3 regions of the Phyllobacterium sp. SB3 genome follow, and region 3 is predicted to be linked to each of the others. Evidence: riboswitches for the same ligand, from Rfam matches in the RefSeq annotation. Region 3 holds a riboswitch; each other region holds the start of a gene.
The links. A riboswitch is a leader RNA that binds a small molecule or an ion and turns the genes downstream of it on or off. The one in region 3 is predicted to bind thiamine pyrophosphate.
Positions count from the first base shown of each region.

Region 1: it holds a riboswitch for thiamine pyrophosphate, as region 3 does, so the genes downstream of both, ABKW30_RS10355 (ABC transporter permease) here and thiC (phosphomethylpyrimidine synthase ThiC) in region 3, are expected to answer to the same signal.
Region 2: it holds a riboswitch for thiamine pyrophosphate, as region 3 does, so the genes downstream of both, thiB (thiamine ABC transporter substrate binding subunit) here and thiC (phosphomethylpyrimidine synthase ThiC) in region 3, are expected to answer to the same signal.

Region 1 is NZ_JBDYKI010000002.1:804,521-809,616, forward strand. Features, by position in the region: gene ABKW30_RS10340 (helix-turn-helix domain-containing protein) at 1-582, shown strand, start outside; gene ABKW30_RS10345 (hypothetical protein) at 1,056-1,205, opposite strand; gene ABKW30_RS10350 (ABC transporter substrate-binding protein) at 1,274-2,215, opposite strand; gene ABKW30_RS10355 (ABC transporter permease) at 2,212-2,991, opposite strand; TPP riboswitch at 3,132-3,234, opposite strand; gene ABKW30_RS10360 (type II restriction endonuclease) at 3,518-4,741, opposite strand; gene ABKW30_RS10365 (very short patch repair endonuclease) at 4,742-5,096, opposite strand, start outside.
Region 2 is NZ_JBDYKI010000001.1:307,595-312,690, forward strand. Features, by position in the region: gene ABKW30_RS01565 (branched-chain amino acid ABC transporter permease) at 1-627, shown strand, start outside; gene ABKW30_RS01570 (ABC transporter ATP-binding protein) at 624-1,394, shown strand; gene ABKW30_RS01575 (ABC transporter ATP-binding protein) at 1,375-2,094, shown strand; TPP riboswitch at 2,856-2,966, shown strand; gene thiB (thiamine ABC transporter substrate binding subunit) at 3,013-4,026, shown strand; gene thiP (thiamine/thiamine pyrophosphate ABC transporter permease) at 4,032-5,096, shown strand, end outside.
Region 3 is NZ_JBDYKI010000003.1:553,715-558,810, reverse strand. Features, by position in the region: gene thiO (glycine oxidase ThiO) at 1-491, opposite strand, end outside; gene thiC (phosphomethylpyrimidine synthase ThiC) at 493-2,310, opposite strand; TPP riboswitch at 2,413-2,533, opposite strand; gene ABKW30_RS13875 (NAD(P)H-dependent oxidoreductase) at 2,578-3,147, opposite strand; gene rpsU (30S ribosomal protein S21) at 3,327-3,602, opposite strand; gene ABKW30_RS13865 (sulfatase-like hydrolase/transferase) at 3,863-5,096, opposite strand, start outside.

The DNA.
Region 1 (5,096 bases), on a different contig from region 3:
CACATACTTTCGGTCGCGCGTGACGTCGTTACCGAGCACGGCATCGATGCGTCCATGCGCGATATCGCTCGCCGTGCCGGTGTCGGGTTGGCCACGCTGCTTCGTCATTTCCCGACACGAGAAGCCTTGTTCGAAGCATTGCTGTGTACAAGTCTGGACGCATTGACGCAGAAGGCAGACGAACTCGAAACGTCGGATTCACCTGACAAGGCGCTCGTGTCCTGGTTTCGCGAATGGCTGGTATTCGCCCAAAGCAATAGAGGCGTTGTCGCCCTGATGGCCGCCGCCCACACAAATCCGGACTCCGCTCTTTATGCTTCATACGCAGCGGTGCACTCAGCGAGCGCGAGATTACTGCTTCGTGCTCAGGCCGAAGGTACGGCGCGCCCCGATATGAATGGGGACGACCTGTTCGGCCTGATGTCGGCGCTCGGCTGGCTCGTCGACCTACCCTCGTTCACACCAAGGGCCGATCATCTTTTTCACATCATCGCCAGCGCTATCCTGACAAATAAGTTTGGCAACGATGTAAAGCAGGCAACGTGTTCAGCAGGGCATCCTCCACAAAGTCTGGATGAATGATGGCGCGGCGTATCCGAAGGCGTTTTTGCCAAGATACGGGCCATTGCTCCTGGTGACTTCAGCGTCGGGATAGGTGTATGAGCCAATCAGATCGAAGGTATCGATAATCCCAACCTTGGCCTCAAATTCGTCCATGGACCCGAACCTCGCTGGTCTGGGTGTTGAAGTTTCCGCACTGAGGATCACCCAGCTCTCACATTGATGGCCGAGATCGGTGGTCAGAACATTCTGCTGCGTCAGATGGAATGCCGAGATAGCAAAAAAGCCATTGAAGCAGGGCGGTTCGTATTTGATGCCGACTTCATATTGCTCGCCTTCCGTTGGCTTGAGGTGTCACCCGTTCCAGGCAGTTCCAGTGGCAGGCTGAAATGATGTCGCATAGCTGACATAAGGCGCGATGCCGTTATCAAACAGACAGGCCAATCCGATGCGGCCAGCAAATGCAATGTCATCGGTGTCTGTTGCACCGCCTGTCAGGCGATTGGTGGTCTTGCTATCGGCCGGTCTTGACGACCATTGAGGGTCAGCTGCCAATTGTCGAACGCGATCTGATCCTGAAGATAAGGCCGGTCATGTTCTGTCGTTGCTTCTGCAAGAATGTCCAGTTTGGTGAAGCGATCCAAGACCCATAATCCGGACTATAGACATCGATTGGAGTCTGTCTGGAAGCGATTGAATTCCGGTTCTTCATTCAACGGACTTCAATAGTGATATCTTCAACGGCAGGGGCCGTTTTAATCAGGCCGGTTTCCTGCATGAAAGCACCAAAGCGTGCATAGCGCAGATGGTCGACAGCTGCAGGGCGCTTGGCAAAACGCGGCAGCGTATCGAAGAAGGCTGTCCGGTTTAGTTCATCATCAAGATTTGGATAGGCTCTCACAAACAGCTCCCAGGCCTCCTGCGGGTGGTTGGTCATGAAAATGGAGGCTTGCTCGACGGCGCCGAGAAAACGGCGTAGCCTGCTGTCTTTGGCAGCGTCCCGATGTGTTACGTAGATCAGTTCATCATATGGCGGAACGCCATATTCTTCCGGAAAGAAGGATCGTCCTTCATGGCCGGCAAGCTTCATTTGCGTTAATTCGAAATTGCGGAACCCGCCAAGCGTCGCATCCACCTTGCCGCCAATCAGCGAAGGCGAAAGCGAAAAGTTGACATTGATCAATTCCACATCGTCCTTCGTAAGCCCTTCCGCCGCGAGCATACGCCTCAGCATCGCGTCTTCGAAGCCAGAGACGGAAAAGCCGATCTTCTTGCCCTTGAGGTCTCCAAGGCTCTTGATAGGACCATTCGCCAGCACTGTCACCGTGTTGAGGGGCGTTTCCACCAGTGTGCCGAACCGCACGAGGGGCAAACCGGCCTCATGGTCGAGATAAAGGCTGGGCTGATAGTGAATGCCAATATCAGCCTGCTTGGCTGAGACCAGCCGCGGTACGGCAGACGGATCGGCCGGCGGGATAAACTCGACGTCGAGGCCCGCATCTGCAAACAACCCACGCTCCTTTGCGATGATCATGGGCGCATGGTCCGGATTGACAAACCATTCCAATAGCACGGTGAGCTTGTCAGCGGCCTGCACTGGCACTGGCAGCAAACTGGCGAGAGTGATAAAGCTTGCAAGAACGAAGCGGTTCATATCTGGACGTTTCTCCTGAAGGACGGGGATTTAGGGGAAGTCTCATGCGCCCAAGGGGTCAGCCCCCTCGTCAGTGCATCGACCATAAATCTGAGAAGAAGGGTAAGCAGGGCGAGGACTGCCATTGCTGCAAATACAATATCGGTTTGCATGCGCGCATTGGCCTGAACCATGACAAACCCGAGCCCGGCGGATGCCCCGACCCATTCGCCGATAACAGCGCCAAGCGGGGCCAATGGTGCTGCGACCCGAAGACCGGATACGAGGCTGGGAAGGGCAAGCGGCATACGTACTTGAACCAGAGACTGCCAGTGCGTCGCATCGGTCAACGAAACGGCATCGAAAATGTCGCGATTGGTGCGATGCAGGCCGTCGGTAAATGCGGAGGCGACGGGAAAGAAGATGATGATTGTCGTCATTGCAACCTTGGAGGCTATGCCGAAGCCGAGCCAAAGAACGAGGATCGGCGCCAGCACAAAGACGGGAAGGGCTTGCAGCACGATCACCATCGGCCAGACCATCTGACCGAAGCGCGGCCATGCCGCAATTGCGAAGGCGGTGGCTGCGCCAAAACACGTTCCCAGTATCAGACCCAACACAATTTCCGTACACGTGATCAAACTATTCTCAATCAAAAGGCCGGGCTGGCGCAGGAAAGTCGTTGCGACCGCGATCGGCGCGGGAAGAATGTAATGGGGAGGCGCAAACAGCCAGATGCCCACCTGCCAGGAAACAACAAGTATAATGAGAGCAGAGCCCGCGTGAGAGGCGCGCATGATGGCTTATGTGGAACCGATAGGGGCGGAACGAATTCGACACATGCCGACGAAATTGAAAAACTTGTACATCACAGATCGATCTCCAGACGATGATCACAGGAAATCCAGGCAAAGCGAAGAAGAGAAAGGGGTGGCCGGATAGCGCCGGTTTCCGTTCCTACGCCGGCATGACCCGGATCAGGTTCAAGGGTCCAGCTCAACGCCATCTCAGCATCGTACGATGCTCCCCTCGGAATGGAACGAACGTGTCGTGTTTTGGAGGTCCTGTCAATGGCGCGACGGATATTGTCTGCTGGATGCAGGTGAAGCCAGAAACACTTGGTTGTAAAAGTTTATCCAACTAGTGCTCATAATAACTTCAAATCAGATCCGGACAACGCCACAGCCCGGACAGGAAACCTCTGATTCAAATATAAGCCTGACGTTTCAGCCTGGCCGGGTATTGCTGATCGAAGTAAGCAACCATCTGTCTGAATGACGAACTTTTGCTGGTAAATATGAACCAAAGATTGAATGGGCAACGTCAGGTTTTGTCTTGAGGCCCGGTTACAAGGGAGAGGAACATGGACACATCGATCACCCAGTTTTGCTGCGACGGCTTGTAGGTCGTGTGGATTTTTCTTGGCAGTACCAGTTGCAGCTTCTTGGTCTGCATCTCGTCGGTCTGGTTTTCGGATATGCCGGGTTCCAGTGTCAGAAGATGCTTGTTGTCTATGCGCTCGGCTTCCGACAATACCTGCCGCCAGCGATCCTTGAGCGTCGACTTTGAACCGAGCATGAACAGGCGTTCGGCCGGATACTCCGGATCGCGATACTCGACCTGTCCCGGGAACAGGAAGTCCGGCTTGTTGCGGTTTTCTGTCTCGACACCACGGGCATAGCGAATGCCATGCGCAATAAAGATTGCCTCAAGATGGTTTTCAAGGGCAGAGCCGGCGCGAGATTTTCGCCGGTTCTGGACGCTGAGCGAAAAGCTGAGGAAGCCGTCGACATCGGCATCATCAGCCGAGCCGAAACCGTTGCTGATCCGTTCAGCCACGATGCGCCGCTCGAGCCTTCGAAACAGCTGCTCCTCTCTGTCGATCCAGGCAACAAGCGCTGCGTCGGGATCGTCCTTTGCCGAAACCTCGGGGAGGGATGACCGGGCCAGCTCCGAAAAGACCCGGGTTGTCGGAAATACCAGGCCGAACTTCTCGATCAGTGTATCAAGCGTATTGGCTTCCGGTTCCGCAGGCTCGATGCCGAGTTCATCCAGGATATAGCGGGCTGTGAAATCCAGCTCCGCATCATGCGACCCCTCGATCTCCTGGTAGGTAAACCGGAATTCCGGTTGCTCATCCAGATCGAAGAGCCACAGGAGCTGGTTCTGGATGGTGCTCTCGGCCGGAGTAATGATCACCATGGCGGACCTATCGCGGCAAACGGCGAGGAAGAATACGTCCCCCTGCCGCATCATGCCGGTGATTTCGTTCTCATAATAATAGAGACGGTATTCGGTGCGGGTCGGATGCCGGCGTCTTGCATCGTACCAGCTGAGGCTGCCCTCGACCGTAATTGCCTCCTGTTCATGGCCAAGCCAGATGAAGCGGGCAGGGATATTCCTGCGATCATCATCGCCAAAGAGACGGCGCAGTTCCATCGTGCCGTTGAATTCATGCTGGTGCGATATGGCGGGGGACGTCTCCACGGCACTGAGACGCTTGACGACGATCCCCTCAAAGCAGTCTGACAGCTGTCCGCGGCGCATCTATTCCATTCCCCTGATTTCAAGATGCGGCAGGTCCGAAATGAGCCATGCCGCGCAGCTTTCCAGTATTTCTGCAAGTGGGCGCCGCGTTCTCCCCTTGAGCGCACACTCCCAGATGACTGCCTGCCTCCATCCGGCGCCGGCAAGCGCAACCGCAGCGACCCCGTCTCTCCTGCGATTGCCTTCGATCTTCGGCAGCCAGAACTCCGGCCGCGTTGATGGAATCTTGAACAGATGGCAGTCGTGACCGTGCCAGAAGCAGCCATTGGCAAAGATCACGGCGCGATAGCGCGGAAAGACCAGATCCGGGGAGCCCGGCAGCTTGCGGTCATGCAGCCTGAACCGGAACCCTGCT
Region 2 (5,096 bases), on a different contig from region 3:
CAACTTGTTCTCTCTATCGCGATCATCCATTTGTTCCATGAAGCTGCAAACAAGGCATCTACCTATACCGGTGGTAGCGATGGCCTTTCAGGCATCGCTCCAGACGCAGTTTTCGGCATCTTCCAGTTCGACCTGTGGGGACGCACGGCCTATGTCTTCAGTATTGTAATTCTGCTGGTGGTTTTCATGCTCTTGCGTCAGCTTGTACAATCGCCTTTCGGTATGCTGTGCCGGGGCATCAAAGAAGATCCGATGCGTATTCGGGCCATGGGCGCTTCCGTGCGCGGTACGCTTCTCAAAATGTACACGATCTCCGGTGCTGTCGCCGGGATAGGCGGTGCGCTCACTGCCATCTCGACACAGGTTGTCGGGCTGGACAGTCTCAGCTTTACAATGTCTGCGGAAGCGCTTGTCATGCTGGTTCTGGGAGGAGTTGGTTCACTCTATGGGGCCTTCATCGGAACAATTGTGTTCATGTTCTTCGAGGATTTTGTCTCAGCCGCAAATCCATTCCATTGGCTTACTCTTGTCGGTGCTCTGCTCATCGCGGTTGTGCTTTGCGCCCCGCGCGGCATCTACGGCACAGCGCTGGAACGCCTGCCAAACCTATGGAAGCGCCGGTCATGAGCCAAAACTTCATTTTTCAGGTTGAAAATCTGCAAAAAAACTTCGGCGGCCTTGCCGTTACCCGCAATGTCAGCCTCGCCATGCAACCGGGTGATCGTTTAGCGCTTATCGGCCCCAATGGCGCTGGCAAGACAACATTCGTTAATCTGGTTACCGGCCACCTGAGGCCCGATTCCGGCACCGTCAGACTTGGCGGAGACGATGTGACGCGTTTCAACCCGACCCAACGTGTACGCCATGGTCTCGTGCGCTCGTTTCAGGTGACACGTCTTTTCCTTGACATGACCCCTGAAGAGCATATCGCCCTTGCCATTCTACAGCGCAATAAACAGTCCGGTCGCATGTTCGGAAACTATATGGCTCTGTCCGGTATGCGCTCTGAAGTCGACGAACTCTTATCGACACTTGGCCTCGACTCATTGCGCCACAGTAAGGTACGCCAGATCGCCTATGGGCAGCAGCGTCTTCTCGAAATAGCGCTCGCCATGGCATTGCGGCCTAAGGTTCTGTTGCTCGACGAGCCCGCCGCAGGTGTTCCGCAAAGCGATACCGGACGCATTGAGGAAGCACTTGCAAAACTGCCTGACAACCTCGCCGTGCTGATGATCGAACACGACATGGATCTTGTTTTTCGCTTTGCCAAAAGGGTCATCGTCCTGGCCGCTGGTGAGATTATTTTCGACGGATCACCAGCCGATGTGACACGCGATCCCCGCGTACGTGAAGCCTATCTTGGGAGTTATGGCCATGACAGCAGCGTCGCTTGAGGTCACAGGTCTTAGTGCCGGATATGGCCCAACCCGCATTTTGGAAGACATTTCATTTTCGGTACCTTCTGGTGGCCGCCTCGCTGTGTTGGGACGCAATGGCATGGGCAAGACAACATTGCTCGCAACACTTGCCGGGCAGACGCGCCGTTACAATGGCTCGATACGGCTTGACGATACGGCCATTGAAACCCTCGACAGCTCTGCCCGTGCCCTGAAAGGGTTGGGGTATGTTCCGCAGGCACGCTGCATTTTCGCTTCGCTAACCGTCGAGGAAAATCTTTTCGTCGGTTTGAAGGGCCGCCCGCAATCGGCGCTGGAGGAAGCGTATGACATGTTTCCCCGCCTGAAGGAGCGACGGAAAAATCTCGGCTCTCAACTTTCCGGCGGCGAACAGCAGATGCTGTCAACGGCTCGTTCGATTCTAGGGAAACCCAGCGTGCTTCTACTTGATGAGCCTTTGGAAGGGCTGGCGCCGGTAATTTGCGAAGAGTTGATGGCCGCGCTTACGCGTTTGGCATCCAGCGGGGAAATGACCATCCTGCTCGTTGAACAGCGCATACAAAGCGCGCTCGACTTTGCCGAGCATGTGCTCATTCTGGAACGCGGACGAATTGCCTGGCAAGGCACCAGTGCGGAATTGAAACAACAGGGCGATACGATCGAGACGCTACTGGGCGTTTCCGGTCTGGTTCATTAATGCGTAAGCTTTTACTCCCACGAGGAAGATCGACTGCGTAAATCCCTGCATAATTTGCCCTTCGACAAGCTCAGGACGCTCACCACGAGGAAGGACGGTAATTGCAGGGAGTCAGGATTTGCAATGTATCTGCAAACGCTGATGATTAGCGTGCAGCCCACTAACCTTCCTCATGGTGAGCCCTCCTGAGCTTGTCGAAGGGCGAACCACGCATTCTGTTTAGGCAAACTCCCACTTCCCGAGCCTGCATTGACCGAAAAACTGCGGTTGCTCCTCCCTTCCAAAAATAATCTCGGAAAACTTATCCAACAGCTTTGGAGCTGATTTATTCTTTTCGTGTCCTTCCCGCGGGGAACTGCTTCCGGAGCCGTTCGAAGTTGGGGAAGGATGGGCGCCTCCGATGGCGGGTTACGGACCCGTTGTCCGGGGAAGTTCTGTCCAAGGGTTCCCCTGCCGTTACTAGGAGCGGCGCGTGCTGGACGAGCACTTTAAGGGGCGTCGGCGACTAGGGGCATGCCGCAAATGGCGTGCCTGACGCAGCCGGAGCCCCCCAAGCGGAACGGGCAGATGACAAAATCGCCGGACGGGCGGTCCTCGGATCGCATAATTTATCTACCAAGACGCGCTTCGATGACCGCCCGTCTTTCCCCATCCATCAACAGCCAGACGCAAAAGCGGGCGTGGCAAGGGGGAAGCACAACAAAAACAAGCGGCTAGCCTATGGCCGCTTGCGCTTGATGGCTATAGTCTTTAATCTGGCTCCTGCTCTAACGGGGTGCCTGCATCAACAGGCTGAGAGGCTGGAACAATCCAGTCAACCCGCGGAACCTGATCCGGTTTGTACCGGCGGAGGGATTAGATGCGGCTCTACAGGCCGGCGCACCTATCCTTTTGAAAATCCAACTCCAGGAGGTGCCTATGCGACTACCCGATCTTATGAAGTTTGCCGTTGTTACCAGTGCTTTTGCATTAGGCATTGCCGGCACTGCGAGCGCAGAAGGCAAGCTGACGGTCTATACCTATGAAAGCTTTACAGCCGAATGGGGACCGGGACCGAAAGTCAAAGTGGCTTTCGAGAAACAATGCACCTGCACAGTCGACTTTGTTGCAGTTGCCGATGGCGTTGCACTGCTCAACCGGCTGAAACTCGAGGGGGCTTCTACAAAGGCTGACATTGTTCTCGGACTTGACACCAACCTGACCTATGAAGCCCGGCAAACCGGACTTTTCGCGCCACATGGTATCGACGCCAGCACGGTCGATATCCCCGGTGGATTCAAGGATGATACCTTCGTTCCTTATGATTACGGCTACTTCGCCGTCATCTATGACAGCGAGAAAATCAAAGACGCTCCTGCGAGTTTAAAAAGCCTCGTTGAAGGTGACCCGAAGCAGAAGATTGTCATTGAAGATCCCCGTACCTCAACGCCGGGTCTTGGTCTCGTATTGTGGGTCAAGTCGGTATATGGCGACAAAGCCGGTGAAGCCTGGGCTAAGTTGAAAGACCGTGTCTTGACCGTTACGCCCGGCTGGTCGGAAGCCTATGGGCTCTTCACCAAAGGTGAAGCGCCGCTGGTTCTTTCCTACACCACATCACCTGCCTATCACCTGATCGCCGAAAAAACCGACCGCTATAAAGCCGCTTCTTTCGAAGAAGGCCATTATTTGCAGGTCGAAGTAGCGGCGCAAACGGTGAACGGGTCCCAAAACCCGCTTTCAGCGCAGTTCCTGACATTCATGACAGGTACTGCCTTTCAGGACACCATTCCGGAAAGCAACTGGATGTATCCGGCGGCGAAAACCTCCACTCCGCTTAACCCGGCTTTCGATACGCTGGTAAAACCGTCCAAGACACTCACTTTCACGGCTGAAGAAGTGGCTGAAAACCGCAAAGCCTGGATCGACGAATGGCTGGAAGCCATGAGTAAATAACACCAATGGCGGCAAGCTTGATCAAACCTGTGGCGGGGGCTCTCGCCCTCGCCTTTCTCAGTATATTGGCAGGCGGCGCTTTACTCAGCCTTGCAATCGAAGCTTTCCGTGGCAGCACGGAAGGGTTTGCCGCGTTCGACAGCTATCTCTGGCGGATCGCTCGTTTCACAATCCTGCAAGCGCTGCTTTCCATGGTGCTTTCGGTGGGATTTGCCATCCCGCTTGCATGCGCGTTGCACTCACAGCAGAGTTTTCCCGGGCGCGGGATGATATTACGGTTGTTTGCGCTGCCACTGGCATTGCCGGCGCTTGTAGCTGTCCTCGGTATCACCAGTATTTATGGGCGGAACGGATTGCTTGCCTCAACATTTGCATGGCTCGGACTGGATATCGTTCCTGACATTTACGGGCTGACGGGAATTCTTCTAGCCCATGTATTTTTCAATTTGCCGCTGGCGACACGGCTTATTCTTTCAAGCCTTGATTCCATTCCGGAAGATTACTGGAAGCTGTCATCACAATTGGGAATGAGCAACTGGACCCAATTCAAGCTGATCGAATGGCCTGTCATTCTGCGCAATATATCCGGAGTGGCTGGCCTGATCTTCATGCTGTGCATCACCTCGTTCACAGTGGTTCTGACACTTGGCGGCGGGCCTCGCGCTACAACACTTGAAGTTGCAATCTACCAATCCCTTCACTTTGATTTCGACATCGCCAGAGCAGTTTCATTAACGCTTCTCCAGCTTTGTCTGACTATCGCCGTGCTTTCCGTGCTGTCATTGGCCGGTCGACCAACCGAAGAAGGTTTTAGCATGCGCACGACGACACGCCGCCTCGACACACCCTCCTGGCAGGCTAGAACGTGGAATATCACATTAATCCTGCTTGGTTTTCTCTTCATCGCCCTGCCCATTGTCGGCACGGTCGTTTCCGGACTTTCCGCGGACCTTACGCGGCTTCTATCCGAGACAATGGTCTGGCGTGCAATTGCTACAAGTCTTATTCTCGGCGCGACCGCTGCAGCACTATCGCTGATAATCTCAATGAGTCTGGTAATTGCACGCGAG
Region 3 (5,096 bases):
TTATCCAGGCTTGTCTCAAAGCGGGTACTGAAAGCGACCAACTTGGTCTTCAGCTCAAACAGGGCAGCACGAGGGGATAAATGTGCTTCGCTTTCAAAGAAAAGCCCCTTCTGGAAAGCCCCAGCAAGATCCGGCTCCAAAAGCGAAATTGCTTCATCACCGATATGCACAAAACCGGATGTACGCGAACCGAATCGATCCAGATCTTTCGCATCTCGCGAGGAAGCGATTACCAGCGTGCCTTTGCGCGTTACCGAGCCGGGAAGTGTTGCCTCCCACCAATCCGCCGACCGTAGTCCAAGTTCGACCACCGTTTGTTCAGCGCTTTCCCGTTCACACCACGGTGCCAACATGCCACCGGCATACCATGAGGCGGCAGCCTTTCCGTCTGGATAGGGTTCAACGATGGTAACCTCAGCGCCGCGTATACGAAGCTCATAGGCAACTGTGAGGCCGGCGACGCCAGCCCCTTTTACCAAAACGCTTACCACGTCATTCTCCAGCGGTGAGCGGCAAGTAAAGATCGCCGCCAACGCGGAATTTTTCCGCCATCGCAGCCATGCCTTCTTTTTGTGCTTCTGCCCGAATGTCATGTGAAATGCGCATCGAGCAGAATTTTGGTCCGCACATCGAGCAGAAATGAGCTACTTTATGCGCTTCCTTCGGTAGGGTCTCGTCGTGATAAAGCCGTGCCGTTTCGGGATCGAGCGACAAATTGAACTGGTCTTCCCAGCGGAACTCAAAACGCGCGCGCGACAGTGCATCATCGCGCAATTTCGCGGCCGGGTGCCCCTTGGCAAGGTCCGCCGCATGAGCGGCGATCTTATAGGTAATGACGCCAACCTTTACATCGTCACGATTGGGTAATCCCAAATGCTCCTTGGGTGTAACGTAGCAAAGCATCGCCGTACCAAACCAACCGATCATTGCAGCACCGATACCAGATGTAATGTGATCGTAACCGGGGGCAATATCGGTGGTGAGCGGTCCAAGCGTATAGAAAGGTGCCTCGCCGCAAACGGCAAGCTGCTTGTCCATATTCTCCTTGATTTTGTGCATCGGGACATGGCCTGGCCCTTCAATCATGACTTGGCAATCTTTGGCCCAGGCAATTTGTGTTAGTTCACCTAAGGTCTCCAACTCGGCAAACTGCGCTGCATCGTTTGCATCGGCTATTGAACCTGGACGCAAACCATCTCCAAGGGAGAAGCTCACATCATAAGCTCGGCAGATATCGCAAATCTCATCAAAATGTTCGTATAAAAAGCTTTCGCGATGATGATGTAGACACCATTTTGCCATTATGGATCCGCCCCGCGAAACAATACCTGTGACGCGGTTTACAGTCAGAGGAATATAGTGCAGCCGCACACCCGCATGAATGGTAAAATAATCAACTCCCTGCTCTGCCTGTTCGATCAGCGTATCTCTGTAAACTTCCCACGTCAGGTCTTCCGCGATACCTCCTACTTTTTCCAGCGCCTGATAAAGCGGAACTGTTCCAATCGGTACGGGCGAATTACGAATGATCCACTCGCGAATATTGTGAATATTACGACCTGTCGAAAGATCCATCACAGTATCGCCACCCCAGCGAATGGCCCAAACCATCTTCTCCACTTCTTCTTCCATCGAAGATGTCACGGCCGAATTACCGATGTTGGCATTAATCTTTACCAGGAAATTCCGGCCGATAATCATTGGCTCAAGTTCGGGGTGATTTATGTTGGCCGGTATAATAGCCCTGCCTCGAGCTATTTCTTCACGGACGAATTCTGGCGTTACATGATCCGGTACTGAAGCACCGAAGGACTCACCATCCCGCACTATGTTTCGGGCCACGTCACGGCCAAGATTTTCCCGAACTGCAACGTATTCCATCTCAGGCGTGATAATCCCGGCGCGAGCATACGCAAGCTGGGTTATGGCTTTTCCATCACGAGCCTTGCGGGGTTGATGCAGTATGGGGAATTCTCGGGTTAGTCGCTCACCAGTGGCGAAACCATTGTCGGCGGATTGGATCAGCCGTCCTTCGTAGGAGTAACTATCGGCCTGCTGCCCAACCTTCCATGTCTCACGGGTGCGTTCGATACCTTTATTGATATCAATACTTCTGGCTGTATCGGTGTAAGGGCCAGATGAATCATAGACAGCAAGATTTGGTTCACCCGCAGTAGGATGAACGGAAATTTCACGTAAGGGAACGCGAATTTCGGAATGAATGTTTCCCGGTTTATAAACCTTGATCGAAGCAGGAAGCGGCCCCGTTGAAACCTTTGGGGCCTCGATAATTTTTGTTACAGCAGTCATCGTCAGGTTCCTTTGCGTTATTGCAGGAAACCCAGTTCTGTGCCGGAAGGATGAAAGAAGCTTCGCGAATCCAAAAATGGATTCAGTGCCAATGCACCATGCGCGATAACCTTTGCACCGTCCCTACGCCAGTGTGAACTGGATCAGGTTCAACGGGTCACTGCGCTTGGCTATGCCTGAAGCAGTATCTCAGCCCCTTGTCGGGACTCCCCTGGTGAATGGCTTAAAGTGAACCGCTGGACACGTTATTGTCAAGCGGCTCTACAATCATGAATTCCGAAGCGGCTTCAACACACCGGCCCACTTGGCCAATTCTGTCAAAACAGTCGTAGCGCTGGTCGCGACAAGTTCGTTTGGTGTAAACACGCCATCATCATTGATAAACTGCTGATAGGAAGGGATTGGAACACTCTCGCCAAGCGGCACCATGCGGAGTGCCGACAATAGACCCTTGACAGATTCCGTGGCGCGCAAACCGCCCGAAACACCGCCATAACTGACAAAGCTTGCAGGCTTGTAGTTCCACTCATTCCACAGGTAGACCAGCGCATTTATCAATGACGGTGGGGCGTTATAGTCATATTCCGGCATAACAAAAATATAAGCATCGCCCGGCTCGATGGCCTCACTCCACTTCTTGGTGTGTTCATGCTCGTACTTTTTCATGCGAGGATGATTCGGCTCGTCGTAGATTGGCAGATTGAAATCAGCAAGATCGATCAGCACAGGCTCAAACTTGCCATCCTGCTTGGCAAACTCATTAAACCATTTTGCTACCGCAGGACCGCCGCGGCCTGGGCGCGTGCTTGCGATGATAATATTAAGCTTCAGTGCCATAGCGATCATATCTCCAAAAATCTGCGATGATCGATAAGTAAATACATTAATGCTTCGTGCAAGAAGGCACTTTTTTGAAACCGCACGATGCTGAAAGTACAATAAAACGAAACCCGCTACGGCCTTTCAGCCATGCGGGTTTGTCGTCACGATGAAAGGCAACAAAGGCCTATCAATATTTAGCGGTTATTGTAGTCGTTCCCTGCTGGCGCACCAGGACGTACAATACGTTCTTTCTTTTTCGGGCCGGGTAACAGACCCTCACGCTGAGCCTGCTTGCGTGCTGCCTTGCGGGCGCGGCTTACAGCTTCAGCTTTTTCACGAACGCGGCGTTCGGATGGCTTTTCAAAAGCCTGACGGGCTTTCATTTCGCGAAATAGACCTTCGCGTTGCATCTTCTTCTTCAGAACCCGAAGGGCCTGTTCAACATTGTTATCACGGACGAGAACTTGCAATCGTTTTCCTTACTCATGCTTGCCTCGTCTTGCGGAGACGAAAATGACCACAATCAGACAAGCGTTTTAAAGAATTGCCCCTACGGCAATCCGGAGAAGCGCGGACTTTATTCAACCCCGCGCCAAAAATCCAGTGCACCCAAGCAATTAACTTGGTGCAGTCCCAATGTAGTTGTTCAAAACACTACTTTCGTAATCATTACATCAGCAGCCCAAACACCGGCCGGCAGGCTAAATCCCGACGCTTGGCTCACAGGAAATTACTCATCATGTTTATTCGCACCCGTCGTCACGGGTTGCGCGCCGATATGATCTGCAAATGTCGCGCTTGTAAATCCATAAGTTTGGCTTTCGTTCGTTTCCGGCAGCATGCCACGATTCCATTTGAGCCATTCAAGTCGGATGCTTTTATAAGTATCCGGTAGTCGATTTTTGAGATTTGCCCGCTCTAACGGGTCATCTACAACGTTGAAAAGGAACTCATTCGCTAGAATCTTGAGATATTTATAGTTTCCGATACGTGCTGCACGCTGAGCATTTCCCTTGTAGCGCCAAAACACATTGCGCGATTTGACCTGTTCGTTTCCTGTCAACACAGGCAAAATGGATAGGCCATCCGGCTGGTAGGTGGGATTAACATTTGTTTCTGCAGCTTCCAGCAATGTGGGCAGCCAATCCATGCTCAAGGTGACTTGCTCACTGGTTTGTCCGGCGGGTATTTTCGCTGGCCAACGTATGAGGGCGGGAATCCTTATACCGCCTTCAAGCAACTCGGATTTTTTGCCGGAGAAAGGCCAAGTATTTGAAAATCTTTCGCCACCATTGTCGCTCGTAAAAATGATGATTGTATTTTCACTGATGCGATTGTCAGAGAGGGCTTGCAGTATTCTACCAACCTGAAAATCCAACCGCTCGACAATTTGACGATAGACATCCTGAGTACCCGCGTCAAAAGCAGCCAAACCTGCCTTTTTCCGAGCGGACTCCTCTTGTCCTTGTATTCCCGGAGCCTCCCATGGCCAATGTGGGGCATTAAAATGCACGCTTGCAAAGAATGGCCTTTCACAACTATCGCTTTTTTCAATCAGCTCAACAGTCCTGTCACCAAGAAGATCCGTAAGATAGCCAACCTCATTAATCTGAACATCATCTTCCCAGAAGTCCGCACCATGATTGTAATAATCGAGTGCTGGCCCTCGAAATCCGTAGAAATGATCATATCCGCTCTTCAGTGGACCATAATTGGGATAAGCTCCCAAATGCCATTTCCCAATCAATGTTGTCTCATATCCGGCCTGCTTTAACAGAGACGGCAATGTTGTCTGGGAGGGCGGCAATCCTACATTGCGCCCCGCAAGTGGCTCTTCCAAACCAAGCGGCAATCGATACTGGTACTGGCCGGTCATAATTGCTGTTCTGGTCGCTGAGCAAACCGACGAGTTGGAATAGGCCTGCAACAGGCGAACACCATCATTTCCAATCTTATCGATGTAA